Regions from separate parts of the Bacillus sp. AL-1R genome, predicted to be linked through region 3. Evidence: riboswitches for the same ligand, from Rfam matches in the RefSeq annotation. Region 3 holds a riboswitch; each other region holds the start of a gene.

Region 1 (10,675 bases), 580 kb from region 3:
ACATTCTATATAATACTTTTATAAGAATAAGGAAAAGCAAAGATCAAGGACACGAGCGTTCAAGACGATAGTAAGAGAGGAATTCATTTGGTGCGAGAATTCTCTATACGTTGAATGACTTACCACCTTGTAGCTATAGTGGGGAACGTAATTTTTTACAAGTATCTACTATCGGTGTAGACCGTTAAAACGTTGAGATTTTGTATACTTATTTTTGTGTACATTAAATTAGGGTGGAACCACGAGCACATTCGTCCCTACGAGTGTGCTCTTTTTTTATTGTCAAAATTAATTTGAAAAAGGAGTGAACTTAAATGATTTCAATTAAATTACCAGATGGATCAATTCGCGAGGTGGAACAAAATACAACAGTTGAAGATTTCGCGGGTTCAATCTCCATTAGCTTAAAGAAAAAAGCGCTTGGTGGAAAAATTAATGGTAAATTAGTGGATTTAAATACACCTATTACTGAAGATTGTGAAGTTCAAATAATTACTCAAGATGATCAAGAAGGCTTAGAAATGATGCGTCATAGTTCAGCTCATATTTTAGCTCAAGCAGTAAAACGTCTTTATAAAGGCGAAAAAGCTGCATTTGGAGTTGGACCTGTAACTGCAGATGGTTTTTATTATGATATTGATCTTCCTGTTTCAATTAAAGTAGAAGACCTACCGAAAATTGAAAAAGAAATGGAAAAAATTATTAAAGAAAACTTACCGATTACTCGTTCAGAGGTTAGTCGTGAAGAGGCAATTAAATTCTTCACTGAACTAGACGATGAGTTTAAATTAGAATTAATTCGTGATTTACCAGAAGATGCAGTTATTTCAATGTATAATCAAGGTGAATTCGTAGACCTTTGCCGTGGTCCACATGTTCCAACAACTGGACGTGTAAAAGCGATTAAATTATTATCAGTTGCTGGTGCTTATTGGAGAGGCGATGCAAATAATAAAATGCTTCAACGAGTTTATGGTACTGCGTTCCCAAGTAAGAAAGAATTAGAAGAGCATTTACACTTATTAGAAGAAGCTAAAAAACGTGATCACCGTAAATTAGGTAAAGAGCTTGAATTATTCATGTTCTCTGAAGAAGCACCTGGTATGCCATTCTTCTTACCAAAAGGTACTATTATCCGTAATGAATTAGAACAATATGAGCGTGGATTACAAACTTCAAAAGATTATAAAGAAGTTCGTACACCATTTATTATGAATCAAAGATTATGGGAGCAGTCAGGTCACTGGCATCACTACCATGAAAACATGTACTTTACTGAGGTTGATGAAACTAAATTCGCATTAAAACCGATGAACTGCCCAGGGCATATGTTAGTTTATAAAAATAAATTACATTCATACCGTGATCTACCAGTTCGTATGTGTGAAAATGGTCAAGTTCACCGTCATGAATATTCTGGTGCTTTAAATGGAATGATGCGTGTACGTACTTTTACTCAAGATGATGCACATATCTTCTGTCGTCCAGACCAAATTGAAGGCGAAATTATCGAAGTAATTAACTTAATTAAAGAAATTTACGGCGTATTCGGATTCACTTACAAAGTAGAATTATCAACTCGTCCAGAAGATTCAATGGGTTCAGAAGAGTTATGGAACTCAGCAGAGCAGGCGTTAGAAAATGTTCTGAAATCTGAGAACTTAGACTTTAAATTAAACCCAGGTGATGGAGCATTCTATGGTCCGAAAATCGATTTCCATATTCAAGATGCACTAAAACGTAGCTGGCAATGTGCTACAATTCAATTAGATTTCCAAATGCCTGAGAAATTTGATTTAACTTATGTTAATGAAGATAATCAAAAAGAACGTCCAGTTGTTATCCACCGTGCAATTTACGGTTCAATTGACCGTTTCTTAGGAATTTTAACTGAGCATTTTGCTGGAGCATTCCCATTATGGTTAGCACCGGTTCAAGTAGCGGTATTACCAATTTCAAGTGTTCACAATGAATATGCACAAAAGCTTGCTGAACAATTAAAAGCTGCAGGAATCCGTGTTGAAGCTGATTTACGTGGTGAAAAAATTGGATATAAAATCCGTGAAGCTCAACTTCAAAAATTACCTTATATGTTAGTAGTTGGTGATCAAGAAGTTGAAAATAATACTGTAGCTATTCGTAAACGTGGCGAAGGTGACATTGGTACTCAACCATTCGATAGCTTCTTAGAAATGATTAAACAACAAAATTTAGAAAAAGTTCTATTTTAATTTGAAAAATCCTCCATTTTTAATATGGAGGATTTTTTTATTTGACCGATATAATTAGAAATGATTGTTTTCCAGTAGAGCTGATTGCCTTTATTTACCGGGAAATATGACGAAATTTGAAAAAAACATACTTCATTAACAGTTAATATATAGGATAAATCTCAGGAAATATCGAACTTATATGAAGGATGTCTTTTCAGTTATTTAGTCTTAATAATCTACATAGGTATGTTAAGAGGTGATGTAGTTGGATAATCAGAATCAAGATCTTCAAAAAAAGGTAGAAAAGCTTGAAGAAGAAGTGAGAGAGATGAAGAAAAAAATTGAATTTCTCTTAATCACAAAGGAAACTTCAGACGAAATTAAACAAATAAATCAACCTAAAGTAAATAAACCTAAACCACAAAAAACAGTTAGTAGACAGGTAAAAGTAACAGTAGAAACTGAAAAGGTTGACTATGAAGCGCTTATTTTTCAAAAGTGGTTACCTAGATTTTTTATATTTATTTTCATTCTTGGAGTAATGTGGGGGTTTAAAGCGGCATCAGATTATGGGGTTTTAAACAAATATGCAAAAGTAGGGATTGGATTTGTTATAGCAATCGCTTTATTCTGGTACGGTAATCGTCAAATGAAAGCTAATCGATCAACACTCGGCCAATCATTAATTGGTGGCGTGTTACCTGTATTATTTTTAACTACATTTGCTATGCATCATTTATATCATATGGTCGGGTCAACAGTTGCATTTTCCTTTCTAATTGTTTGGGTATGTATTGGTTTTTATTCTATGAATAGATATAAATCAGAAGTTATTGGATTAATAAGTATAATAGGGGCTGTTTTTGTACCATTTCTAGTTAAAAGTGATTCGCCAAACTATTTATTTTTTTCAATCTATGAAACCGTAATTTACTTATGCTTTATATTTTATGCGACATTTAAGAAATATAAATTCATCTATCTTTCGTCTGCAATATTATTACATTTATCTTATTTAATTGTTGCTGTAGTTAATTTTAATACGAATGGAATTGAGTATTTCGCATTAAGTATTATCGTTCAACATATTAGTTTGCTAGCTATATTGATAAAATCTAAGTTTACTATTAAAAAACAAGTATTAATTCTTCACACTAGTTTTATTTTAACTATTGGGTGGATCTTTAGTGCATTTGAAGATCAGACTAGAACATTGATTTTAATCTTTTTATGTGTAGGCTATTTATTCCTTACTTTTTATTATAAAAAGAAATCGGATTTTTTCTTTGGATTTTCGACGAATTTTATATTAGCTCTTTCATTCTTATGTTTGGACAGTGTTTCAGTAAAATTACTCTGTACTGTATTAATCATTCAAGCAGTATCAAGTTATATATTTTATTTAAGATATCGAGATGTACTCAAATTAATTATAGCTGCCCTTACATTCATTCCTGTAGGGATATCCATTTTATCGGTTGGAATCGATTCTTTTTGGTCTGTTGAAACATTGAATTGGCTAGTGTTAATTATAGCTCTAATTGTCATTACAATTTTGGCTTATAAAAAAGAAGACGAAAAACAATTTATTTTATTAAGCAGTTCTTTATTAATTACGGTAATATTGATTGCTTTTATTACACAAATTGTTCAAATTCTTGCAGTAAATCTATCTGATAATATGATTCGATTATTAATTAATATAAGTTGGATCTTGCTTTCAATTGTAGCTATGATACTTGGTAATATGAAAAAGTTTAAAGTATGGACTTATACTGGGATAGGTTTATTATTACTGACGCTAGGAAAACTTGTATTAATAGATTTACCAAATATTACATTAATGGTTAGAGCTGGTTTATTTATACTACTTGGCTTGATTGGATTAGTTATTTCTAGAATATTTTTTAAGGGAAGTAATAGTCAAAAACAATAAAATTTAGTATACAGGAGTATTTTAATGCTAATCACTGAAACTAAAAACTTACTATTAATGACGTTTACTAAAGAAGCGATGGTTTCTGTTTTAAGTGGATGTAAAGAATTGGAGTTTGAAAATCAATTTTATCCATTCGCTAATGGGTGGCCAATTCAAGTATATAAAAATCTTTTCCCATATAAGATTTCTCGTTTTCAAACGCATCCTTCTGAAGAAAAATATGAAGGGATTATCATTCATAAAAAAGATCGAGTAATTATTGGTGATATGGGATTTAAAGGTGGTCCTGATGAAACTGGGATTATGGAATTAGGCTATAGCATTGCACCTAGTTATCAAGGAAAAGGTTATGCAACTGAAATGGGTAAGGCTTTTTGTGAGTGGGGTTTGCAGCAAAATCATGTGAAAAGAATATCTGCTATTTGTTCCATTTATAACCATGCTTCTATTAGAGTTTTAGAGAAAATTGGCATGATAAAAGTAAAAGAAGAAATTGAAAAGTATTATTGGATAATAGATAAAAAATAAATTAAGATTTTCAATTAATAGAATGATCAATTCTTTTAAAAGAAGGTGGGCTTATTCTTACAACAAGAAATACACCGATCATCTTTATGGTCATAACTAAACGTGAATTTGGTCGATTTTTTTTGTACGATCTAATGATAAGCGGCTTAGTATATGGTTCACTAAAAAAATACTACTCAAGCGATCTAATCGCAATTTTTGGTAGCTTCACAATACCGACAGTTTTAAAAAGAATGGCTATATTATTGGAGCAGAAATAAAAAGGATGCTCGATTAAGAGCATCCTTTCAGTGTGTCGACAAAGTACAAAAAATCTGATTTTCAGACTGATTGCAAGCGCTTGTCTTTCGAGGCGCGAAGCCTGGTGAGGAGCGGAGTTACCCTAGACGGTAATGAGCACCGCAGACAGGCGAAGTAACGAAGAAAGCGAGCGTTTTCGGGCAGTCTGAAAGGATGCTCGATTAAGAGCATCCTTTCTAAATATTAACCTTGATGTACAGTGTTTTTAGGTTCAGTGTCTAAATTCATTGCTGGTCCGAAGAATTCGTAATGAATTTGTGTATCTTTAATTCCTAATTCTTTTAAGTTTGTTATAATCGCTTTTAAAAATGGTACTGGTCCACATACGTAATAATCTGCATTGTCAGATTTAACATTGTTATTTAACCATTCTGCATCAATATAACCTTGCTTTTTAAAGTTATTATTTTGAAGATCTTCCTTAGAAGGGTTTTCATAAACAAATGATAAATTGTAATTTGTTAATTGCTCTTTTAATTGGTTTAATTCATTTGCAAATGCTTGTAATTTACCGTTTCTTGAAGCGCTTATGAAGCTAACTTTACGATTTGGCTGATTACTTGCAATTGTCTTAGCCATACTGATTAATGGTGTAATTCCAACACCACCGCTTAAGAAAACAACATCTGAATCAATGGCAGTATTTAAAGTAAATTCACCTGCTGGAGCAGTAATCTCTAATGTATCACCAACGTTTACTTGATTGTGTAGGAAGTTTGAGAATTTACCTAGTGGTTGATTTTCTTCAGCTTCTTTTTTAACTGAAATTCTAAAGTGATTTTTACCTGGTGCATCAGATAAACTATACTGTCTGTTTGATAAATATTCTTCACCAGGAATTTGTGAACGAACAGTAATGTATTGACCAGGTAAAAAAGTAGGAACTGATGAACCATCTTTAGGAGCTAAGTAGAATGATGTTATTACATCGCTTTCTTTAACTTTTTCAATGACTTTAAATTCTTTAAAATCAGTCCAACCGCCTTCTTGAGAAGAAGCTTCTTCATACATTTCTTTTTCAATATCGATAAATACTTGAGCAATAATTCCATATGCTTCTGCCCAAGCACCTAGTATTTCATCAGTTGCAGCATCACCAAGTACTTCTTTAATTGCCCCTAGTAAATGTTGCCCTACGATTGGATAGTGCTCTGGTTTAACTTCAAGACTGCGGTGTTTATGCGCGATTTGCTTTACTACCGGAATAATTGTTGCTAGTTTATCAATATTCTGTGCTGCAGCTAAAACAGTATTTGCAAGAGCGGTTTGTTGTCTACCTTGTTGTTGATTTGTATGATTAAATACATTTAATAGTTCAGGATGATTAGTAAATAAATTTTTATAGAATACTTTAGTAATTTCTGTACCTTTTACTTCTAAGACAGGAACTGTTGACTTAATAATATCAGTTGTTTTTTGAGATAGCATGAAAAATCCCCCTAATCACGTTTTAAAGTAGTATTGTAAATACATCTTTATCTTAGACCTAGAATTAATTTAAAGCAATATACGAAATACATCTTTTTTGGTTTTTTTCGCAAAAAGACATAAAAGTTTAAAAAATGTTCACAATTATGCTATGATAAATCATAAATAAGACAGTGAGGACAAGTTATGCGTTTAACAACTTATTCGGATTACTCTCTTCGTGTACTAATATTTCTAAGCTCAGAGCCACGTGAAAAATTAGTTAATATTAAGGACATCGCTGAAGCGTATGATATTTCTAAAAACCATTTAATGAAAATAATTTATAATTTAGGTAAGATGGGCTATATTGAGACTATACGTGGTAGAAACGGTGGAATTCGTTTAGCTAAATTGCCAACAGAAATAAATATCGGTGAAATAATTCGTAAAACTGAAGAGGACTTTAATATTGTAGAATGTTTTGAACATGGCAATACTTGTGTTATTACACCTGTTTGTTCTTTAAAACATATATTCAACAATGCATTAGAACAATTTTTAAAAGTTTTAGATCAATATACACTAGATGATATCGTAAAGAACAATGCGATGCTTAAAGATTACTTTTCAAGTAAAGAATAAATTTTAAAACACAAAAACCAACAAAGATGTACTTTGTTGGTTTTCTTCATTTTATATGTTCTATAGACTTTTATAGTTTAATATACTTTACGTTTTCCAGTGGTTCTTGGAATAAAGATGAAGCTATTTTACGAAAAATCGTAGGATCCCCAGTTGTAAAAAATTCATGTGAAGTGATTTCAGAGTTAGATAAAATATTTTGTTGATCAAGTATTGCACTTACTTCTAAAGCTGTTTCATCGCCCGAACTGATCAGTTGGACGGATGGTCCCATCACTTTTTGAATGATTGGACCGAGTAATGGGTAATGCGTGCAACCAAGTATTAAAGTATCAATATTTGAATCGATAAGTGGTGCAAGGGTGTGTTTAACAATCTCAAATATTTCAGGTTTATTGTAATCCCCATTTTCAACAATTCCAGCAAACTCTGGGCATGCCAATCCTTCGATTAGTACTTTATCATTAATCCGCTTTAGTGCAGAATGATATGCTTTACTATTAATGGTAGCATTCGTTCCAATGACACCGATTCGATCATTTTGTGTTAATTTTATTGCTGCTCTGGCTCCTGGGCGGACAACACCAATGACTGGTATTTGAAGTTTCTCTCGCATTTCATTTAAGACTACTGATGTTGCTGTATTACAGGCGATGACTAACATTTTTATATCTTTCTCCATTAGAAAATTAGTCATTTCCCAAGTGAATTCTCTAATTTCTGTATATGGTCGTGATCCGTATGGACATCTTGCTGTATCGCCTAAGTATAAAATGTCCTCTTTAGGTAATTGTCTTATAATTTGTTTGGCAACTGTTAAGCCTCCAACACCTGAGTCAATGACCCCGATTGGTTTATTCAAAAAATCCCCTCATTTTACAAAAAATTTGTTGATGTAGTATATTCTTTATTCATTTAAGATTTTACTATAAGAAATGATATTTTTGTTTATCATTCTCTTTTAATAAATATTAAAATTTCATAGTTTCATTGCGCTTATTAACAGAGTATTAAAACATTTAAACACTAGTTAAAAATAATTCGTAAATACAATCATTATCTGTTATATTAATGAGGAAAGTTTATATATGAGAAAAATGTGGAGGGGCCAGTGTTGCTGGCTGAGATAGCATCCTTAAGATGTTGACTCTTAGAACCTGATCTGGGTGATGCCAGCGTAGGGAACAGTATCTCTTTTTAGATATGTTTTTTACAGCGCATTTACGTCCGGGTTCGTACCCGGACGTTTTCTTTTTTTATAAACAAAAACCAAAAGGGGATATAGATAATGAAAAAACTAGTAGTATTTTTAGTGGCTATTTGTTTAATGTTAACTGGATGTGCTCAAGACAAAACTGCCACTAATAAAAAGACAAAGCAATTAAAAAAGGTGACTGTCGTACTAGACTGGACGCCAAATACAAATCATACGGGGCTTTTTGTTGCTAAGGAAAAAGGTTACTTTAAGGAACAAGGGCTTGATGTAGATATTATCAGCCCGGGAGAAACAGGGGCAGATCAATTGGTGGCATCTGGTAAAGCGGATTTTGGCGTTTCTTATCAGGAGTCAATTACACAAGCGCGAGTTCAAAATGTACCAATTGTATCAATTGCAGCAATTATTCAACATAATACTTCTGGATTTGCATCACCAGTGAATAAAGAAATTAAGTCTCCAAAAGATTTCGTTGGAAAAACATATGGTGGATGGGGTTCACCTGTTGAAAAGGCAATTTTAAAATCGCTTATGGCAGAAGAAAATGCGAATGTTAATAAGTTGAATATTGTGAATATGGGTGATGCTGATTTCTTTACTGCAGTAAAAAGAGATATCGATTTTGCTTGGATTTATCAAGGATGGACAGGGATTGAAGCAGAACTTCGCGGTGAAAAATTAAACATGATCTATTTAACTGATTATAGTAAAAAACTTGATTACTATACGCCAGTTTTAGCTACTAACGAAAAAATGATTAGTAAAAACCCTAAAACAGTAAAAGCGTTTGTGGCTGCAGCATCAAAAGGATATAATTTTGCGATCGATAACCCTAAAGAAGCCGCTTCGATTTTAATAAAGGATAATCCAGATTTAGATAAAAAATTAGTGGAAAAAAGCCAAGAATGGTTAGCATCTAAATATAAAGATGATGCAGACCGATGGGGTGAGCAAAAGTTATCAGTTTGGAAAAACTATGCAGATTTCTTAGCTGAAAATAAATTGTTAGAAGGAAACTTTAAGCCAAAAGAAGCATTTACGAATGATTTCTTACCAGCGAAATAAGGAGGAGCAAAAATGCAAACTACTTTAATGAGTGTCCAAATTATACCGAAAACAAATAATATTGAGGATGTTATTCCAGCAGTGGATGAAGCAATTAAAATTATTGATGAGTCAGGTGTAAAATATCAAGTTCAACCATTGGAAACAACTATGGAAGGTGACTTGAATCAATTGTTAATGGTTGTTCAAAAAATGAATGAAAGAATGATTGAAATAGGTTGCCACAATGTTATTACTCAAATGAAAATACTTTATCAACCAAAAGGTATTACGATGGATGTGTTAACGGAGAAGTATCGTTAATGAAATCTAAACATATAAAAGGATGGCAACCAATTGTTGTCATCCTGCTTTTTTTAATTTGTTGGCAGCTAAGTATTAAAGTTTGGAAAATTGAATCTTGGTTATTGCCAGGACCAATCGCAATCTTTAAAGAAGGAATGAAATCAACTAGTTCATTACTTCCTCATATTTCTTCTACAATTCAATTAACGATTATTGGTTTGTTAATTGGTAGTTTATTAGGATTTTTAATAGCATTTCTATTGCATTTAATCCCAGGCGTTAGGGAAGCTTTTTACCCATTATTAATTCTTTCTCAAAATGTACCAATTATTGTATTGGCACCGCTATTAATTATTTGGTTTGGGTTTGGTGTATTACCTAAATTAATTATTATTTCTCTTGTTTGTTTTTTCCCAGTTACAGTTTCAGCATTGGATGGTTTTAGACAAACACCAAGTGAATTAATAAATTATATGAAAATGGCAGGGGCAACCAAATCACAAATTTTTTGGAAAGTTGAGTTGCCTTTTTCTTTACCTTCGATTTTTTCTGGCTTAAAGATTTCAGCGACATATAGTGTAATGGGGGCAGTTATTTCAGAATGGCTAGGAGCGAAATCTGGAATTGGAGTGTATATGACTTTAGCTTCATCTTCATTTAGAACAGATCGAGTATTTGTTTCAATTTTTATTATTATGTTTTTAAGTATGCTTTTCTTCTTCCTAATAGTCGTAATTGAACGAGTTACTGTTAAATGGAAAGTTAAAGGGGAGAATCGAAAATGACATTACAAGTGGAACAATTATCAAAAAGTTATAGTAGTCATCAAGTGTTAGATAATATTTCCCTTTATGTAAATGAGGGGGAATTTGTATCAATTTTAGGTCCATCTGGTAGTGGGAAGAGTACGTTGTTTCACCTTATAGGCGGTTTACTAAAACCCGATTCTGGTGAAGTTAAGCTAAATGGGTCAATCATAAATGGAGAACTTGGCCATATTAGTTTTATGCCACAGGATCATTCATTACTACCTTGGAGAACAGTCTTAAAAAATATTGTTTTATCACAAGAGTTAAA
Region 2 (10,675 bases), 1.2 Mb from region 3:
ACACCAAACTTCCCAAATGGCGGTGAATATAAGTTATTTGCGGATTTTATACCTAAGGGCTCCGATAAAAATTTAAAATCCGAATTAGTGAAAGTATCGGGACATCAAGCCAAACCAATTTCACTAATACCAGATAAAATATTAACAAAAGTAATTGATGGAAAAGAGGTTACTTTAAAATTTAATAAATTGACGACAAATGATGAAGTTAAAATGACATTTACGATTAAAGATGCTAAAACAAAAAAAGATATAAATGATTTACAGCCTTATTTGGGTGCTATTGGTCATGTTGTTGCTATTAGTGGGGATACGAATACTTACCTACATGTCCATCCGATGAATGAAAAATCGAGTGGACCTGATGCAGAATTTATGACTAGTTTTCCTAAAAAAGGATTATATAAAATATGGGGACAGTTTAAACAAAATGGTGAAGTGTTTATTGTACCATTTGTTGTGGATGTACCATAAATTAAACAGAAAAAAGCAGGGAACATTTTCCTGCTTTTTTCTATTATTTAGATCTTACTAGTTTTATAAAATATTTGGCTCCATATCTGCGGTTTTTTCTATTATATCAATAACTTTACGATAAAGTTCTTTCGCTACTGTAGGTTCCTTTGTCCCATGAATAATTGCTCGACCATCTTTAAATAAAACAATGCGATGATCTTCAATAGTACATGACAACAAATAAGGATTTACGATCAAATCATCTACTAATCCTAGTAATCTTTGAGAGAGGCTACTTAGTGTTGGTAGTTGAGGAGACTCTGTTTTTAATTGGACTGCATCTCTTCCGCATAAAACATATGACTTCATCTGGTCATCATTTTTTAAAAATGGATAACTTCTTATAGAGCCACATGTTGGGCACTTTTTATTTTTCAATTTTTCGATGTTTATATCAGACTTTTCATGCTTCCAAACATCAATTGATTGTAAGATTGGTGAAATTTCATAGTTCGTAAGATATTGCAGGGCATAGGTTACTTGGTAGGCAGCAATCATTTGTACAATTGGACTGATAACTCCTACTGTATCGCAAGTCATATTTATAGTTGGTATATGATTTAATAAACAGTTAAGACAAGGAGTTTTTCCTGGAATAATTGGAAACGAGAGGCCATAGCTTCCAACACACGCACCAAAAATAAAAGGAATACCATGCTTAATGGCTGCATCATTCACAACCATTCTAGTTTCGAAATTATCTGTTGCATCTAGTATGATTGTGTGACCTTTAATCAGCTCTTCAATATTAAGACTAGTAATATCTTTTATTATACTAGTAATGGACACTTCACTATTAATTTGTTGAAGTCGATTTTTAGCTGCAATTACTTTAGGTAATTTATTTCTAGCATCTTCTTCAATATAAAGAGACTGCCTTTGTAAATTTGTCCATTCGACGTAGTCACGGTCAACAATTGTTATATTTCCAATGCCTGCTCTGACAAGCATTTCTGCTATTGATGAGCCTAGTGCACCTACACCAATAATAATGGCACTGGATTTTTGCAAGTTTGATTGACGATCTTTTCCTAAAAATAATTCTTGTTTTGCATAACGGTTTGTCAAGAATTCACCAACCCTGTGATTGGGCTACTAGCTTCACCATAATTTTTTTCTTCAATTCTGCCTGCCTCATAACCAAGCCTTCCTGCTTCAATAGCAAGCTTCATCGCAACAGCCATTTTTACAGGATCTTTTGCATTAGAAACCGCTGTATTTAAAAGTACACCATCAGCTCCTAGCTCCATTGCAAAAGCTGCATCTTTTGGAGACCCGATTCCGGCATCTACTATAACAGGTACATTTGATTGCTCAATGATAAATTTTAGATTTAAAGGATTAATAATTCCTTTTCCGGAACCGATTGGAGATGCACCTGGCATAATCGCATGGACACCAAGTTCTTCTAGTCTTCTTGCAAGGACAACATCGTCAGAAGTATAAGGTAATACTATAAACCCTTCATTTAATAACATTTCTGATGCTTTTAATGTTTCGATTGGATCGGGTAGTAATGATTTATCACACCCAATTACTTCAACCTTGATCATATCGCATAAGCCTGATGCTTTTGCCAATTTTGCAATTCTAACTGCCTCTTTAGCAGTTTTTGCACCAGCTGTATTTGGCAATAATCTATATTTGGATAAATCTAATTGCTCAAGAAAATTTGGTTGAGATTCCTCAAAAATATTCATTCGTCTAACAGCAAAAGTTAGGATCTCAGCTTCCGATACTTCAACAGCTTCTTTCTGGACTTCAAATGAAGGGTATTTTCCTGTTCCTAATAATAATCTTGAATGAAACGTATGATTTCCTATTTTTAACATGATTAGCCACCACCTACAAAATGTATAAGTTCTACAGAATCTCCGTTAGAGAGATTAGTTAATGAATACTGCTCTTTATAAATAATTTCTTTATTAACTTCGACAATAACAATTCGGTTTTCTAATTGATATTCATTAAGCAGATCCTGAATTGTACAAGTTTTGCTGGAAATTTCGATATTCTTTCCGTTTAATCTTATTTCCAAATGTCTACACCCCCAAATCATTAAAGTTAACGATTGATTTTAAATGCTTCAATCCAGCTATGATCGACTTTTTGTTTAAGAATCAAATCCCGAATTAATTTTCCAGTTGCTGGTGCAAGTAAAACACCATTTCTAAAATGGCCGGTCGCAAATAAGATTTGATCATCCTCTGGATGAGTTCCTATAAAGGGATGATAGTCGAGCGTTCGCGGTCGTAATCCTGCCCAGAAAGAATCAATTTTCATCTCTTCAATTTCGGGAAGCATTTTTTTAGCGTTTTGTATTAATGACTCAATCCCTTTTAAGCTAGGGTTCTCATTCCATTCGTTATCCACCATCGTAGCTCCGATCACAAGGCGACCGTCATTTCTTGGAACAATATAATTTTGTTCATGGAAAAGAGTGTGTTTTAAAGCAACTTTTTCACTTCTGACCGAGATACATTCACCTTTAACGGGAATAATTTCGTGATGTAATCCAAGCTGTTGAAACAATGAATTACTCCAAACGCCGCTTGCAATTACAATCGTTTCTGCTTCAAAATTGCCATTTGTTGTTTTAATTAAATAATGTGAATCGTTTTTTTGAATCTGAAACACATGTGTATATTCAAAAATAGATGCACCTAACATTTGAGCACCTTTGCAAAACGCGTTACAGACAGAAACAGGTAATACATTTACATCGTCTTCAATATAAGCTGCTCCAATTATGCTAGGATGGACTCCAGGTATCTGTTTTTTTAACTCCTCCTGGTTATACCAAAGCGCTGAAGTTTGAGTGAGTAGCGGAGTTAATTGTTTTTTTTCTAAATCTGTATAAGCTAGTTTGAAAATGCCACCATTTTTAAGTTCAATATCAATTCCACAAAGTTCTTTTAATTCTTCTCTAAGGTGAAAATAAGTTAATTGACTGTTTCTAGCAAATGAAAAAAATGACTCAGATTGATCCCACTCGGAATGGGCACCAAGCATTCCAGCAGCAGCTTTAGTTGTTTTCTGTCCAACTTGCTGACCTTCAAGAACTGCGACATTTATGTTTTCTTTTGCTAGATAATAAGCTATTGAACAACCTATTATTCCACCACCAATTACAGCAACATCAAATTTCTTGTTCATAAGCAAATTTGCACCTTTCAAAATATTGCAGCGCAGCTTCTAGAGGATTTCGGGCAGAAAATATGCCAGACATTACAGCTATACCATCTATATCGTTCTCTTTTAGAACTTGGATATGTTCAGGTAATATTCCTCCGACTGCATAGATCGGTATCGTTAACGTTTTTTTCATTTCAGGAATTAGTTCAATCCCGTTTGGTGTTAATCCATTTTTACACTTAGTTTCAAAGCAATGACCGTACATAATATAGTCAGCTTGATCATTTTCTGCCTGTATTGCTTCAGTTAGTGTATGGACTGATTTTCCTACTCGTAAATTAGGAAAATATTCTTTTACATCAACAAGAGGAAGACCATGTCCTGGTAAGTGAATATTTGATAGATTAGAGAAAATAGCGATATCTAAACGATCATTTAAAACAATTTTTTTCATATCTACTTTGTTTAATTTTAGTAGATTTAAGAGTGATAGTAGCTCGATTGCTGTTTTGGACTTTTCGCGAATTTGTACATAGTCGACTGCATCGATTATTTGAATTATTTTTGTAGCAAGTACTTCGACTGAGTGCTGATCATCTGTAATTGCAATAAGTTCCATGTCCCAGCCTCTTTCATTTTCAAGATTTTTTCAAACAAAAAAACCACTTTCCTAAAAAAAAGAAAGTGGTTACATTACACGCGAAGAAAAATATAAAATGCGCCACTTTCCTACGCAGGTACTAGCCTGTTCAGGTTTTGAGGGTTTAAAAGTAACTACTTTATTCTCAGCCCTTATCAAGGGATCCCCTAGTGATGAATATGTATGAAAATTAATTTTAGCATAGCATATAAAAAATAATATTCAATACTAAATTTTTTTACTAGTCCATTTTTTTACTAGAAATATGGCTTGAAGTGTAGTGAATTCAAGTGTTTTTGAGAGTATAAAAAAACCATAATTTTTTTATTTTGGGATTTCTGTAAAAATTTAGGGAAATAAAAACATTTACATTTTAAATTTGCGGGTTTATATTTAGTTTGAACAATTTAATCGATTGACTAGGGGTGTCCAATTATTTGGGCTGAGAGAGAAACGTTATTAAGTTTCTTAACCCTCAGGACCTGATCTGGTTCATACCAGCGTGGGGAAGTTAGAAATTTTTCATTAATGATTATCTAATTGTTAATGTAGTTTTGCTAACACTTAGCCGGGTCTTTAAAATAAGACGCCGGCTTTTTTCATGCTTTGAATGGATTGGATTTCGTCCTTTTTAATCAAATTATAAAGGGGAATGAAATCAAATGAACAATTCTGTAAATGAAATGAATTTTTCTATCATGTCTAGTTTTTCAGGGAGTAAGAAAGTGTATGTTGAAGGATCTAGACCTGACATTAAGGTGCCAATGCGTGAGATTCAATTAAGCCCAACAACTGGCACTTTTGGCGAAGAAGAAAATGCTCCAGTTAGAGTATACGACACAAGTGGACCTTACACAGATTCAGCTAGCTCAGTTGATATTCGAAAAGGACTTAAGGCGATTAGACAAAACTGGGTAATCGAACGAAATGATGTTGAAGAGTATGAAGGGCGTGAAATAAAGCCTGAAGATAATGGATATCGAAAAGAGACAGATCAACAAAATGTTGAAGTATTTAAAGGGTTAAAAAGAAAACCGTTACGTGCAAAGGATAATCAAAATATTACTCAAATGCATTATGCTCGTAAAGGGATTATTACACCTGAGATGGAATTTATTGCGATTCGAGAAAATGTTTCTGCTGAATTTGTTCGTGATGAGGTTGCAAAAGGAAGAGCTGTCATTCCATCGAATATTAATCACCCTGAAAGTGAGCCAATGATCATCGGTCGTAATTTTCATGTGAAAATAAACGCCAATATAGGTAATTCAGCTGTCACGTCTTCGATTGAAGAAGAAGTAGAAAAAATGACATGGGCTACTCGTTGGGGAGCAGATACGATGATGGATCTTTCAACTGGGAAGAATATTCATACAACACGTGAATGGATCATCCGTAACTCACCAGTACCAGTAGGCACAGTTCCGATTTATCAAGCACTAGAAAAAGTTAATGGAATTGCTGAAGATTTAAGTTGGGAAGTGTTTCGAGATACTCTAATCGAGCAAGCGGAACAAGGGGTAGACTATTTTACGATTCACGCGGGTGTATTATTACGCTATATTCCATTAACAGCAAAACGAGTAACAGGAATTGTATCTCGTGGTGGTTCTATTATGGCTCAGTGGTGTTTAGCTCACCATAAAGAGAACTTTTTATATACTCATTTTGAAGAAATTTGTGAAATTATGAAGCGTTATGACGTAACATTCTCTTTAGGAGATGGTCTGAGACCAGGTTCAATCGCCGATGCAAATGACGAAGCACAGTTTTCCGAGTTAGAAACATTAGGCGAGTTAACAAAAATTGCATGGAAACACGATGTTCAAGTTATGATTGAAGGACCAGGACATGTACCAATGCACTTAATTAAAGAGAATATGGATAAACAATTAGAAATTTGTCAGGAAGCACCATTTTATACATTAGGACCGTTAACGACTGATATTGCTCCTGGCTACGATCACATTACATCAGCAATCGGTGCAGCAATGATTGGTTGGTTTGGTACTGCGATGCTTTGTTATGTAACTCCGAAAGAGCATTTAGGTCTTCCAAATAAAGAAGATGTAAGAGTAGGTGTTATTACATACAAAATAGCGGCGCATGCAGCTGACTTAGCAAAAGGACATCCCGGTGCACAAAAAAGAGATGATGCACTTTCAAAAGCAAGATTTGAATTTAGATGGCGTGATCAGTTTAATCTTTCTCTTGATCCTGAAAGAGCAGTTGAATACCACGATGAAACATTGCCTGCTGAAGGGGCTAAAACAGCACATTTTTGTTCAATGTGTGGTCCAAAATTCTGTAGTATGAGAATCTCACAAGATATTCGAGACATAGTAAAACAAGAAGAACTTCAGAATGATTCAACCATTGAAGAAGGAATGAAAGAAAAAGCACTTGAATTTAGAAAACAAGGCGGAGAAATCTATCAATAAGGGTGTGAGCCTTATATGAATAGGGTAGAAGAAATCATAAACGAAATAAAGAATCTAGAAAGAAATATGAATCAATTAAAAAGTGAACTGCACACAATTCAAAAAAATTGTGTGCATGATTTCCAGAAAAAAGATACGATACAAGAATGCCTTAAATGCAATCTAATCGAAAGCTTAAGTTGGTAATATGGAGTAACAAAGCAAAAACAAACCTCATTAATAAAGAGGTTTGTTTTTTACTCAAGAATTAATGTTCTGACAAACTATTGATTGAAACTTCTTCTTCTCGATCTGGTTGACCTAGCGGATAGATTCTGGCAGTTTCATTTGTCTCATCAACATGTTGAATGTAAATTGGCACTCCATTATATGTCACATTAGCCATCTCAGGTGAAGAAGCAATTTCTTGAGCGCGTTGTTTGTTCATAAGGAACCTCCTCTTAATTAAAAATAGAAACCTAACATATTATTAACAAGGGGATACCCTGAGTATTCATATTCAAGTACAAGTTTTTATATAAAAAAAAAACTCCTGTTAAAATTTAACAGGAGTTTTATAGTTTTTATTGATTACCAGTGGTGTCCATATCCATATCCATCATATCCAGACCAGCAAGCTGCTCCAACAATGATTAATAAGATGAATAGAACAACGATTAAAGCAAAACCGTTAAGATGGTGTCCGTGATGTCCAGTACTCATACATGTGACCTCCTTCATACGATATTTAAGGGAAAACTCCCTTAGGGTCATGAACTAATTGAAATTACAATTAGGAGAGGTGGATAATGTATCGTATGTTTTTTTGCCAACTATGAAACTAGTCTATAATGTAATTAGGCTTATACCTAGACGTAAGTTTTAATAAATGATTTATTTTTCCTTAGGAAGTGAAATGGCTGTTTCAACTACATAACCATTTTGAAACTTCACAGCAATTGTACCTAAATAATTGTCAGTAGGCTGGAGTGATTCGGTACAAGTAAAATATCGAATATGCACTACTTCTTTTGTATCTTTACTAATCTTTTGACAAGCAAGTAAATTACTTAGTCGTTTTAGTGCGATATCTCGTTTCACTCCAATAAGATCTTTTTTAATAAATGATTCATAATAATTTTTTAATGGGAACATTTTAACAGCTCCTGTTCATTCGAAAATTAAAATTTCTTAAGTCGTATCATATCATAAATTTTTTTTGCTGTAGATATCTATAGTTATTCTAGATTGTTTAGGAAAATATGTAACAGACAACAAAATCCCACTATAGGTTACTATAGTGGGATTTCTATACTTTTGCAGATTATTTTATTACTTATGCAGTTTGATTTGAATCCTTATCAAACTTATTTTTATTGTTTAGTTTACTATTTTTATATCCGTATGCTACGTAAATTACTAAACCGATTACTAACCAAACTACGAAACCTTTCCAAGTAAATGATGAAAGTTGAAGCATTAAATATACACAGAATACAACAGCTAATACAGGTACTACAGGTACCCAAGGAGTTTTAAATCCACGCTTTAAGTCTGGACGAGTTTTTCTTAATACAAGAATACCAAGAGAAACAGCAGAGAAAGCGAAAAGAGTACCGATATTTGTTAATTCAGCTAATTTGTTTAATGGAATTAAGCCAGCGAATAAAGCAACTAATCCGCCAGTTACCCAAGTGCTTGTTACAGGAACTGAAGTTTTCTTATTAACTTTTGATAATTTACCTGGTAATAAACCATCTTTACTGATTGCATAGAATAGACGAGTTTGTCCAAACATCATTACGATTAATACTGTTGTAATACCGATGATTGCGCCTAGTGAGATGAATCCAGCAGCCCAATCTTGGTGGATAAATGCTAGTGCAAAAGCAACAGGGTCTTTAACACCTAATTGATCAAACGGTACGATACCAGTAAGAATTAATGAAACGACAATATATAAGATTGTACAAATTGTTAAAGCAGAGATAATACCGATTGGTAAGTTGCGTTGAGGGTTTTTAACTTCCTCAGCTGCGGTTGATACTGCGTCAAATCCAAAGTAAGCAAATACTACTACAGCAGCACCAGCTGTTACTCCATGGAAGCCCATTGGCATAAATGGAGTCCAGTTATGTGGTTCAACGTACCAAACACCTACTACGATGAAAAGTGCAACTACTGCTAATTTTACAATTACCATGATCGTGTTAAGTTTTGCTGACTCTCGAACACCTCTAGTAAGAATAAACGTTACAAGTAAAACAATGATTACTGCCGGTAAATCAATAATAGTATGTTTAGAGGGATCAAATGCACTTGTTAAAGCTGTTGGAAGATTTACTCCAAAACCGTGTAATAAACTTTGGAAGTATCCAGACCATCCACTTGCAACTGCTGAAGATGCAAGTCCATACTCTAATACCATATCCCAACCTAATATCCATGCGATGACTTCACCAAAAGCAACATAACTATAAGTGTAAGCGCTACCAGCCTCTGGAATCATTGATGCAAATTCAGAGTAACAAAGTGCAGCGAATGTACAAGCTAAACCTGCGATAATAAAAGAAAGAATAAGTGCTGGACCGGCGTAATCAGCTGCTGCTACGCCAGTTAATACGAATATACCTGTACCGATGATGGCACCGATACCTAACATTGTAAGATCAAACGCTCCTAGAACTTGTTTAAGTGAACTAGGCGAACTACTGGTAACTGATTTTTTTCGAAATAAATTCATATGAGCCTCCTCTAATCCTATTTTTAGTAATTTTTTAATTTTCTATTTAAAAAGTTAATTATTTTCTAATTTTACCTTAAAAAATAGAAAATTCTGACAATTAGCTCCGAAGTAATATTATAGATTGTCTCTTAAGTGATTTTTATGATAACACACTTATTGAAATATTCAAAGAATTTTTCGACTTTTTTTTCAATTTTTTAAAAAATATGTAGTAAATTCGACATATTACTGAGTACCCAGTGGTTAGGTTAAATTGAAATAAATAGAGGCTGTGCCAAAAGTAATAATTATTCTCTTAAATAATCATAAATTCTTTGGTTTCATTTGTAATCAGTCCAAATAATTATGTTTTTGTGTTTTTTCTTCAAAAATAAAATAAACCTCCTTAATGGAGGTTTATTTTTGAGTCTTTTTTATCATTTAATGTTCTTTTAAGTGACTTAATGATACTTCTTTATCATTTTGTGGTTGATCTAGAGGATAAATTCTTGCTGTACCTTCATTTTTATTAACATGCTGAATATAAACCGGTACTCCATCGCATGTTACATTAATCATACCAGGTGCTGCTACGATTTCCAATGCTCTTTCGGTATCCATCATATTACCTCCTTTAATAACTAACCTATTTTATTATTCACATAGTAAAGTTAGAGTATTCATAGAAAATAAGTGCTTTTATTGCGGAATATGTAAAATAGGGCAAAGAGGAAGATTATTGGAGCATAATTAATTTTGTAGTCATTTCTTAACTCGTTTCTTTTCTTGTTGTATGATAGCTAAGTAAGCGAAAAATAAGATTGAACTACACATAAATAGTAAACAAAATAAGCCAAAAAGTAATTGCATATTCATACCTCCTTTTTATTATGAGAACAGAGTAAAGTATGGAACTAGTTTCAGAGCAAGAAAAAGTTTAGAAAAGGTGAGAAAATGTCTAATATTAAAGAAATTGCGAGGATTGCCGGCGTTTCGGTTACAACAGTCTCACGAGTTTTAAATGATGAACCATATGTTAGTGAGGAAAAAAGAAAAGCAGTCTTAAATGCAATTGAGCAAACCAATTACCAACGAAATCAAAATGCAGTCAATTTAAGTAAAGGTAAAACGAATTTAATTGGAGTAGTCATTCCGTTCTCGCACCATCCGTACTTTGGCTTGCTAATTGATGGGATTGCAAATGAGGCGATAAAAAATAATTATAAGCTCGTACTATTT
Region 3 (10,675 bases):
GGGGGCTGATAGATTGATAGAAAGTCGACTTTAACGATTTGGTCTTGGTCTAAAATAAGCGAAGTACCATACACACTTATTAATATTAGGCCAAGCACGATAAGAGAACTTAAAGCTAACTTATCTCGTCTAAATTCTGCCCAAATGACACTAAATCCAGATGGACTTTTTCGTTGCTCTGTAATATGAGTTTGATTTTCGATTTTTAATTCCATAAATTTCACCTACCCTATTCAATCCGTATACGTGGATCTACGATGCTTAGAATAATATCTGAGATTAATGTCCCAAATAGTGTTGCAAGACATGTCATTAAAACAAGCGCATTTACAACAGTAAAATCACGTAACATAACGGATTTGACGAACAGCTGCCCAATTCCTGGATAGCCGAAAATAGATTCTAAAAATACAGAACCAGCTATTAAACCAGTAATCTCATAACCTAAAAATGCAGCGATTGGTAAAAATGAATTTCGTAAAATATGTCGAGAATAAACTTTTGCTTCAGGAACACCTTTTGACCTAGCTGTTCTTACAAAATCTTTTAATTTTGTATCAATAATTTCACTACGTAAATATTGAGAAATCCCAACAGTTGAAATAAGTGCACCTGATAAAGTTGGTAAAACAAGATGATCTAATTTACTTACATAATAAGCAAACGTTCCGTCAGCAACTTGAGGGTCTACGCTACCACCCGTAGGAAAAAGATCAAAATAAAATCCAAAAACAAACAACATGACAATACCAAAAATAAATAAAGGGGTAGCAAAACCTAAATAATTGTATCCGGTTATGAGCTTATCCGCCCACGTGTCATTATAGCGTCCACTAATAATACCAAGTGGGATTGCCAGTAAATAAGTCACAAGAAAAACGCATAGGGCAAGTAATACAGTATTTCCAATACGATCACCAATTACATCTACTACATTGATTTTATGTGTATAGGAAACACCAAAATCTCCTTTTGCAACATTTTTAATCCAATGATAATACTGAACATATGCCGGATCATTTAAACCCATTTCTTCACGAATTTTTTCAATCTCTTGTGGATTAGCCTTTGGGTTGATCGATCGACCAGTTAGTGCATCACCTGGCATTGCTTTGGCTAGTGCAAAGATTAGTATACTCAAGATCAGTAGCTGAGGAATCATGATGAGTATACGGCGAATGACAAATTTTAACATATTCGTTACTCCTTTCTAAGGTAATGCTACTCGATGAGTATCTGAGATTGGTTTTAAATCAAATGGTCGACCATTTGCATCAAAGTAAGAAGAAGCATTTTGTTGATATTCCTGTCTAACTGCTTGTCTTTCTTTAATTTTTTCTTCACGAACTTCTGGACGAATATCTGGTATTGCCGCAATTAATCGTTTCGTGTAGATATGTTGTGGGTTGTTTAAGATATCTTCAGTAGTGCCTTCCTCAACAAGTCTTCCTCTATACATAACACCAATTCGATCACATAAATGGCGAATAACACCTAAGTCATGACCGATAAATAAATAAGTTAGTTTGAATTCTTCTTGTAAATCTTGCAAGAAATTAAGTACTTGAGCTTGTACTGAAACATCCAAAGCAGAAACAGGCTCATCTGCAACAATTAACTTAGGTTGTAAAGTTAAAGCTCTAGCAATCCCAATTCGTTGACGTTGCCCACCAGAAAATTCATGTGGATACTTATATAGTGACTCTTTAGATAAACCAACTTTATCAAGGTAGTAAAGTACTCTTTCACGCTCTTCTTCAGCAGTTAAATTTTCAAAGTTTCTTAGCGGTTCTGCAATTAAATCAATAATACGCTTTTTAGGATTTAAAGAAGAGTATGGGTCTTGAAAGATCATTTGAATCTCTTGTCGAAATGCTCGCAATTGCTTTTTATTTAGTTTGATTAAGTCATTGTCTAAAAACTTAATACTCCCATTAGTAGCATGTGTTAATTGAAGAATAGCCTTACCTGCAGTAGATTTTCCGCTACCAGATTCGCCAATTAAACCATATGTTTCGCCTTCTTTTAGTTCAAATGAAATTCCATCAACAGCTCGAACATGATCTACGACTGTTCGGAAAATACCACCACGAATCGGATAATGTACTTTTAAGTTATCAACCTTTAATAGAGACATTTACAATCGGTGCTCCTTTCTCGTTCTTGAAATGGAAATGCTTATAACAAGAACAACGTACATAATGATTTGGTTTAACTTCGTGCAAGATAGGTTGATTTTCATGAGCATAATTTTGAATCCATGGAATACGGTGACTGAATCGGCAGCCACTTCTAGGTAGTTTGTCTAAAGGTGGCACTGTACCTTCAATAATATGAAGTCGTTGATTTTTTGAATGAGTAGTAGGAATAGAGTTTAATAGTGAGCGCGTATATGGGTGTAATGGATTATTTAGTATTTCTTCAACTGAACCAGTCTCAATGATTTGTCCAGCATACATAACAGCAACACGGTCCGCTACTTCAGCAACAACACTTAGGTCATGCGTAATTAAAATGATGCCTAGCTTCGTTTTCTTTTGAATTTCTTTTAATAAATCTAATATTTGAGCCTGGATCGTTACATCTAAAGCAGTAGTTGGCTCGTCTGCAATAATAAACGAAGGGTTACATGCAATGGCAATTGAAATCATAGCACGTTGTCTCATACCACCAGATAATTCGTGCGGGTACTGTTTATAAGTAACCTCTGGCTTTGGAATTCCAACTTGATCTAGTAGCTCTAGTGCACGCTCTTTTTTTTGTGTCCGTGAAAGATCAGTATGGAAATCTAAATTTTCTTCAATTTGCTTACCAATCGTCATTAATGGATTTAAAGCAGTCAGAGGTTCTTGGAAAATCATTCCGATTTCCTTCCCTCTAATTTTATTTAACTTACTATCATTTAGCGTTAATAAATTTGTACCTTTGTAAGAGATCGATCCATTCATTTTTGTACGATTATTTGAATGTAGTCCTAAAATCGATAGGGCTAATGCACTTTTACCGCAACCCGATTCACCCACAATTGCAAGAACTTCATTTTCATGGACAGTCAGTGATACATCATCCACAGCAGGGTAATATTGGTTGTTTATACGAAACGATGTCGTTAAATGTTCGATTTCCAAAAGAGGTTTTGACATTTCGTGTCTCCTTTCGAGATTTTATGCGCAGAATTATTTATATATTTTGAATTTTCATAAGTATAATATTATTACGCGAATGTTTCAATATGAAAACATTTACTGTAATATCTAGTCCTTTATGACTATAATTCATTCGGAATTCCGATTAACTAGTAAATTAATAGGAAAAAAATGTGATCGTGTTTCGGTGAAAAGGTTGATAGAGTAAATAAAATAAGGGAGAGTAAGAAAAATACAAAATGAAAACGTTTTCAAAACGATAGTTGAAGTTGATTATGAAATGTGTTTGAAAACGAAGGAGAAAAATAGGGGTTTTTGTCGGAAAATGGAATAATTTTGTGGAAAATATTATTTGGATGAGCAATTTGTAGTTTGAAATTCCTAGTTCAAATTGCCTGTTTTTCACATTGAAAATTAAGAAATAGATTAAAAAAAATAAGTATAATTCTACTAATCCTCATTTATAGATAAAGAGAAATGAAAAAAGCAGTGTAAACATAGAAGGATCATTAATCCTTTTATTTTACACTGCTTTTCTTAATTTAAGCTTAAGTTTAAATTCAATTTAAGTAAGCTGTTAACATCCAAACATGCTTTGTAAGCTGTTCACGAATGCCTAATAGTAAATCATGTGTAACTGAATCATTTTCAAACTCTGCAATTTCCATACCATCTTTTAATTCTTCAATTAAATAGTTAAAGTCCTTAGCAATGTCCTGTACCATTTCATCAGAAGTAATATTTTTATTGGCTTCTTTAAGACTTGAAGTATCAAGATACTCTCTCATTGTAGCTAGTGGTTTTCCACCAATTATTAACACTCGCTCTGCTAGCTCGTCAATATGTAAACTCGCTTCATTGTAAAATTCCTCAAATTTAGTGTGTAGAGTGAAAAAATTTGGACCTTTTACATACCAATGATAGTTATGTAACTTTACAAATAGAATATTCCAATCTGCTATTTGTTTGTTTAGCACATCAACAGTCGTTTTTGAGATGGACGATGTATCCATTAAAATCCCTCCTCTAAATGATGTAAAAGATTAAAAAACCATATAAACCATCTTAACTGATATTCAGTAAAAATAGTCATGGTAATATTTGATAGCTCAGACAACAATTAGTAAAATTAACGTTAAATTGTCAATAGCATTATATTGAAATAAAAAAACTACATTTTATTTGAGTGGGAGGATTAAAAAATGATTCTTTCTTACCCAAGAAAAGTTTGTAAGTTAACGGAAAGATGAAATGAAAATGCCTTCCTTAAAATGAATAACCCCATCTCTAAGATGGGGCAGAGTGTTGAAAAATGAGCTTGTCAACGCCAATTTTTGGCTGATTTCCACTAAAGCCTTCTATGAGTAAAGAACTTTCTAATCTTTGCTGGTTTCCTTCCTCAAGAACCTGTTATGAGGAAGTATCTTTCAAATTTTCGGCGGTTTCCTTCCTCATGAACCTGCTATGAGGAAGTATCTTTCAAATTTTCAGTGGTTTCCTTCCCCATGAAGCTGTTATGAGGAAGTATCTTTCAAATTTTCAGTGGTTTCCTTCCTCATGAACCTGTTATGAGGAAGGAACTTTCAAATTTTCGGCGGTTTTCTTCCTCATGAACCTGCTATGAGGAAGTATCTTTCAAATTTTCAGTGGTTTCCTTCCTCATGAACCTGTTATAAGGAAGTATCTTTCTATTTTTCAGTGGTTTCCTTCCCCGTGAACCTGTTATGAGGAAGTATCATTCAAATTTTCAGTGGTTTCCTTCCCCATGAACCTGTCATAAGGAAGTATCTTTCAAATTTTGGGAGGTTTCCTTCCTCATGAACCTGTTATGAGGAAGTATCTTTCAAATTTTCGGCGGTTTCCTTCCCCATGAACCTGTTATAAGGAAGTATCATTCAAATTTTCGGTGGTTTCCTTCCTCATGAACCTGTTATGAGGAAGTATCATTCAAATTTTCGCTCAAATATAAACTTAAACTTCTGTTGTTCAATATTGACAATGCTTTATTTCAACAGTAAAAGAATACCCCCATCACTAGGATGGGGGGGTATTCTATGAATGCTCATTTTCTTTAGGCAGAGAAAGTTTCGGATCTATTCTAAGTGCATCATCCTTATTTAAAGCTCTTTTCAATAACAAAAATAATGAACCAGTCATACCAAGAAGAATAATGACAAAAAAGAAAAAGATGAGTACATCATAGACCAATGATAAAACCCCCTTTTAAAATTTTTCTGTAATTATATATATGAATGAAGAAAAGGACAGATAACCAAAATTCACAAAGTGTTCAAAAATTAAATGCATATTTAAAGTGTGAATAAAATATTTTTATTATTTGGTGATTGAATGAACTAAAAGATAGCGATAACAGCATTCGTAACAGTTACACCTAAAATCTGGATTAGAACACGAAACAAAAAAATAGTTAAAACTCAAACTCATTACCGTTGACTTAGGTAAAAATAGTCGTTGAACGATCGAATAGTGTCATGTTACATTTTTCACATATTTAACTGTGAGAATTTGATGGGGGTTTCAAATATAGTAGGCAAATAGTTAAACTATTTGTGTATTGCAAATAAATCGAATAAAGATACTAAACAAAAGTAATCTAATTTGCATGAATTTTTTTAGTCAAGATCAAAAAAGGAGCTATCTATGAATGTACTAAAAAAAATGATTATTATTTTCTTTCTAATAAATATTAATAACTTTCATGCAAGTGCAGCTGAAATGAATTTTGCAGTATCGCCTGTTATGCCAACTAATCAAATTGATCAGAGCAAAACTTATTTTGATTTGAGAATGAAACCAGGACAAAAACAAATCTTAAATGTTCAAATTAAAAATGATACGAATAAAAATATAGTTGTTCAGACAAAAGCTAATTCAGCGACTACAAATAGTAATGGAATTACGGATTACAGTGTTTCAAATTCAAAAGTAGACGATACGTTAGAAATACCTTTCGCTACGATTGCTAAAGTAAAAAAAGAGACAAAAATTCCAGCAAAAAGTGAGTCAACAATAGAGATTACGATTGAGATGCCGAATCAGCAATTCGATGGTGTTATATTAGGTGGACTTCATTTTAGTGAGAAAGAAGACGAAGGAAAAGCAAAAAAAGAAGATGGAAGCGTTCAAATAAAAAATAAATATGCGTATGTTATTGGTGTTTTATTAAGAGAAACCGATAAAGTAGTCAAGCCAGATTTGAAATTAAATGAAGTGAAACCAGCACAAATCAATGCACGAAATGTAGTGACAGCAAATTTACAAAATATAAAGCCAGCTATGTTAAAAAATTTGAGCGTAGATGCGAAAGTATATACAGAACATGGTGAAAAAATCCTTCATGAAACAATGAAAGAAAATCTAAGAATGGCACCGAATTCAAATTTTGATTATGCAATAGATTGGGATGACCAAGCGATTGAGCCTGGTAATTACCGTATAGAAATAAACGTCTCAGATGGTGAGCAATCATGGAAATGGACAAGAATATATACCGTTAAGAGCAATTCAGCAGAAGAACTAAATACTTTAGATCTGAACAAGGATAGTAAAATGTGGTACGTAATCGGCGGTATTTTATTCCTTTTACTAGTCATTTTTACGTTTATCTTAATTAGACGTTTAAAGAATATAGAGAAACAGTAAAGAAAAATTAATTTTGAAATGGGGAAACAAAATGGTGAAAAAAAGAAAACGTCTTTTTAAAGCAATTGTTTTAGCTTCTATTTTTGTCATCATAATGAGTGTGACAAAGCCGAATGAACTTGGAGTTAAGGGATTACTTAAACCTACTACTACAGAAGCAGCAACCTTTCCAAACTTATTTCAAAACTCTACATTTAATTTTGATAGTCAAACAACTACTTTTCCAAATTGGACATTTGTGTCGTATTTAAATAGAGGCCAAGAACTAGGTCCTTATAGCCCTAATTTTGAAGGGCAAAGTGGAGGTTGGTATAAGGTGTTTGGTGAAGTTGATCCACAAAGTTATGTTAGACCTATTTCAGGTATTGGAGGGATTTTATTAAAAGTTTTCAACACTGTAGATTCTCAAGAGTTTGTAGGTATGAAGCAAACGATTAATACAATTCCAGGGCAAACTTATACCTTAAAGTTTTCTTTTAACCTTATTGAACATAAGTATACCAAACCTAGGTATAGCTGGTTATTAAGTGATACTCTTCCTTCGCCAGTAAATGAATGGAAAGACTACACAGATCCTGAGAATATAACGTATACTTTCACCGCTATTGGAACAACAGTAAATTTTAGAATTCTTTTTGAAGACGGTGGACATGAAGCTATTGATGGTAGTGGATATCAAATCTTTCAGGTTTTTCCTGTTTCAGTCACATTGATCGATGCTCAAGCACCAAAAATAACGGATGCTATTATTACCATACCAGAAGATTACACAGGTGGTACATCATGGACCAATAAAAACACGACAATTCACTTCACAGCAACTGATGATTATGGGGTTGATCCGACATCGTACGAGGTTTCTACAAATAATGGTGCTACATGGAATAAAGATGGATTAAGTAATGCAACCTCAACAGGCGTTGATTATACAGTTTCAACCCAAGGTACGACAAATATTCAAATTAGAGTAAAAGATGATTCTGGAAACCAAAGTAATCCGGAAACTGATCCTGGAGCTAAAATTACTGTCAAAATTGATAAAGAACCTCCTATTACTAACTATGCAAACGGGCAATTATATAATAGTAATACAGCAACAAATATTACATTTAGTGATGCGCTAAGCGGTATTGATACAGCAAAATTAAATGGGACTACCATTACTTCTGGTACGATCAATCCTGATGATGGTGAACATACATTAGTCATCACGGATCTAGCAGGTAATCAAACAATTCGACACTTTACAGTAGACAAAACGATTTTACCGCCAGTTATTAATTCCATTACAGATATAAGTACAAGTATAACGGGAACAGCAGAGGCAAGTAGTACAGTAAGGATCATTTTACCAGATCAATCAATTCTAACGACAATCACTGAAACAGATGGTTCGTATTCGGTATCTATACCGCCACGGACGTTGTATGAGGGAGATGTAGTGAGGGCAACTGCAACCGATATTGCAGGGAATACTAGTACAGAAACATTTGCTACCGTAACAGCAGAAACAAAAAATCCAGTTGATCCAACAAACCCAACAAATCCAGTCGAGCCAGTAAACCCAACTGATCCAAATAATCCTCATGAACCAGGAACAAAGAGTTCATTAAGTATTGATTATGTCTCAAATTTTAACTTTGGTGAACATGAAATTTCAGGTAGTAATGAAGTTTATACTGCTCAATTAGATCAAGTAAAACAAACTTCCGATGGTTCAGTCATTCAAGTACCAAATTTCATTCAAGTAACAGACCACCGAAGAGCAAAAACAGGGTGGAAATTATCCGTACAACAAAATGAACAATTTAAGAGTGGAAATAATGAGCTATCTGGTGCCGTATTAAAATTAACTGATCCTATTTTAAACTCAACGACTGACGAGCAGTATAAACCAGTAGCCAAAACAGTAACATTGGTTCCAGGTGGAGGTGCACAGGATGTAGCTTTTGCAGATGAGGGAAAGGGATTCGGAACATGGACGATTTCATATGGTCTGAATTCATCAAATGTTACTCTTTTCGTGCCAGGAGGGGCCTATAAAGAAGTAGGAGCTAAATATAAGACGACTTTAACGTGGACTTTAGCAGATACACCACTTTAAAATCATGAAATAATTTGAAGTAAAAGGAAAAGTTAACCCCCTATCAAGCTGAATAATTGATGGGGGATTCTGTTCCTTTTTAATTTATTTGTAAAGGTTTCTATACTTATGCTGCTTGATTACGGTTCTTTTTAACATGAACAAGAACTGGCGCAGAAGAAAGTAAAATGATTAATAGAACTGCACTAATAATAAATGAAGGAACCATGTACCAAGCATTATATACTAATGAATAAAGTGAAACTGGTGTACCTTTTGGTGCGTATGAACCGTAGAAAACGATCCCAGCAATAAAGTGGCAGATGAATCGAGCAAGTGAGCCGATAAAAGTTCCTAAAATTATATAGGCTGCTGCTCTTTTTTTATTGCCATTTGTTAAGCTATTTTTTATTTGTTTATAAACAAGACCAGCTAATCCGAGACTTGTAAATGCGACAATATAGTCTAAAAATACTTGAATTGGATGAACGAAATATAGCTTTGTAACGATTTGTAGTGCTGCTAATAATAGACCAGTAATTAATCCTTCTTTAAATCCCCAACGAAAAGCAATTAGAAAAACTGGAATCATTGATAATGATACAGAGCCACCTTGAGGTGCAGTAAACAATGGTAAGAAATCAAAAACGATTGCTAGTGCTGCACACATTGCTATTTCCGCCATTAATTGAATCTTTGATGTCTTCATCTCTATTTCCCCCTTTATCTAGTGGACAACCTATGTAGTGAAACACTTTGAAAATAATGAAGTTAGCGACTAGTCGCATACATTTGTCATGCCTAGTTCGTGCGCCTTGCCCTTTGTGGAATCGAGGTATGAGGCGTGCCACTTCCACATTTCAAATTTAGGGAGATTTTAGTAGGAATAAATAAAAAAAGCAATACTGGGTAGCATGATGATCCCGGCATTGCTTTTCATCGTGCCACATCCCTACGTTAGTACTAACTAACAGGTTCAGAGGGTAAGAATAGCTTAATCTATTCACTCTCAGCCAAATGGCTCCCCTTGTGGTTTAACTTACATTTAGTTGTCTTTACTAAATATAGTCAAGGTCATTTAAAAATACAATTAATTTATCTGTAAAAATTAAAAATGTTGATCAAATTTAATGGAATTTGTGAAAGTATCGGTTCATACCTTACAAAGTTTTTTTTAGATAATCAATGAAATTATTTTAAAAAAATGAGTGTAATCATAGCTATTCTGTAAAAAATAAGCATGATAACTCTTATCTTATTTATACTAGCCATAAATTATTCACAATGGCTTGCTTTTCATTTTAAAATATACCGTGTAGAATAATACAAAAGAAACAGCTAAATTTTGGCATAAAGTGTAAATAATTTGAAGGAGACATTGAGATGATTCAAGTATTATTTGTCTGTTTAGGTAACATTTGTCGATCGCCAATGGCTGAGGCTGTTTTTCGTCATTTAGTGACAGAAAAAGGGTTAGATAAACAATTTATGATAGACTCAGCTGGTACTGGAGATTGGCATATTGGCCATCCTCCGCATAAGGGAACACAAGGTTTATTAAGTGAAAAAGGTATAAACTTCGAAGGTATGAAAGCTCGAAAAGTGACAGAAAATGACTTTAAATATTTTAGTTATATTGTCGCTATGGATGCACAGAATAAAGAGGATTTAATGAATTTAGCAAGAAATAATTGTATAGGAGAGATTTCACTACTTTCAGATTATGTTCCAGCATCAATGTGGAAGGAAGTGCCTGATCCATATTATACGGGTAATTTTAATG

What was found. Region 3 has a riboswitch for thiamine pyrophosphate ahead of thiT (energy-coupled thiamine transporter ThiT). Riboswitches for the same ligand answer to the same signal wherever they lie in the genome.
Region 1: linked by a shared signal. The riboswitch ahead of ACSBO6_RS16400 (ABC transporter substrate-binding protein) and the one ahead of thiT (energy-coupled thiamine transporter ThiT) in region 3 are both predicted to bind thiamine pyrophosphate.
Region 2: linked by a shared signal. The riboswitch ahead of ACSBO6_RS03375 (thiamine phosphate synthase) and the one ahead of thiT (energy-coupled thiamine transporter ThiT) in region 3 are both predicted to bind thiamine pyrophosphate.

The regions. Positions count from the first base shown of each region.
Region 1 is NZ_CP197469.1:3,410,957-3,421,631, reverse strand. It holds gene thrS (threonine--tRNA ligase) at 315-2,231, shown strand; gene ACSBO6_RS16425 (DUF2339 domain-containing protein) at 2,479-4,149, shown strand; gene ACSBO6_RS16420 (GNAT family N-acetyltransferase) at 4,174-4,680, shown strand; gene hmpA (NO-inducible flavohemoprotein) at 5,164-6,408, opposite strand; gene ACSBO6_RS16410 (RrF2 family transcriptional regulator) at 6,595-7,032, shown strand; gene racE (glutamate racemase) at 7,103-7,894, opposite strand; TPP riboswitch at 8,124-8,233, shown strand; gene ACSBO6_RS16400 (ABC transporter substrate-binding protein) at 8,321-9,313, shown strand; gene ACSBO6_RS16395 (thiamine-binding protein) at 9,326-9,616, shown strand; gene ACSBO6_RS16390 (ABC transporter permease) at 9,616-10,383, shown strand; gene ACSBO6_RS16385 (ABC transporter ATP-binding protein) at 10,380-10,675, shown strand, end outside.
Region 2 is NZ_CP197469.1:707,511-718,185, forward strand. It holds gene ACSBO6_RS03350 (DUF8832 domain-containing protein) at 1-474, shown strand, start outside; gene ACSBO6_RS03355 (ThiF family adenylyltransferase) at 538-1,584, opposite strand; gene ACSBO6_RS03360 (thiazole synthase) at 1,581-2,348, opposite strand; gene thiS (sulfur carrier protein ThiS) at 2,351-2,554, opposite strand; gene thiO (glycine oxidase ThiO) at 2,581-3,672, opposite strand; gene ACSBO6_RS03375 (thiamine phosphate synthase) at 3,656-4,270, opposite strand; TPP riboswitch at 4,361-4,470, opposite strand; TPP riboswitch at 4,703-4,817, shown strand; gene thiC (phosphomethylpyrimidine synthase ThiC) at 4,954-6,732, shown strand; gene ACSBO6_RS03385 (small acid-soluble spore protein H) at 6,980-7,159, opposite strand; gene ACSBO6_RS03390 (YjcZ family sporulation protein) at 7,303-7,434, opposite strand; gene ACSBO6_RS03395 (hypothetical protein) at 7,606-7,866, opposite strand; gene bcaP (branched-chain amino acid transporter BcaP) at 8,048-9,454, opposite strand; gene ACSBO6_RS03405 (H-type small acid-soluble spore protein) at 9,878-10,057, opposite strand; gene ACSBO6_RS03410 (LacI family DNA-binding transcriptional regulator) at 10,391-10,675, shown strand, end outside.
Region 3 is NZ_CP197469.1:3,993,956-4,004,630, reverse strand. It holds gene ACSBO6_RS19145 (ABC transporter permease) at 1-215, opposite strand, end outside; gene opp4B (oligopeptide ABC transporter permease) at 230-1,195, opposite strand; gene ACSBO6_RS19135 (ABC transporter ATP-binding protein) at 1,211-2,137, opposite strand; gene ACSBO6_RS19130 (ABC transporter ATP-binding protein) at 2,118-3,143, opposite strand; gene ACSBO6_RS19125 (Dps family protein) at 3,707-4,144, opposite strand; gene ACSBO6_RS19120 (hypothetical protein) at 5,199-5,354, opposite strand; gene ACSBO6_RS19115 (WxLIP family cell surface protein) at 5,808-6,809, shown strand; gene ACSBO6_RS19110 (WxL domain-containing protein) at 6,841-8,913, shown strand; gene thiT (energy-coupled thiamine transporter ThiT) at 9,020-9,601, opposite strand; TPP riboswitch at 9,825-9,930, opposite strand; gene ACSBO6_RS19100 (low molecular weight protein-tyrosine-phosphatase) at 10,276-10,675, shown strand, end outside.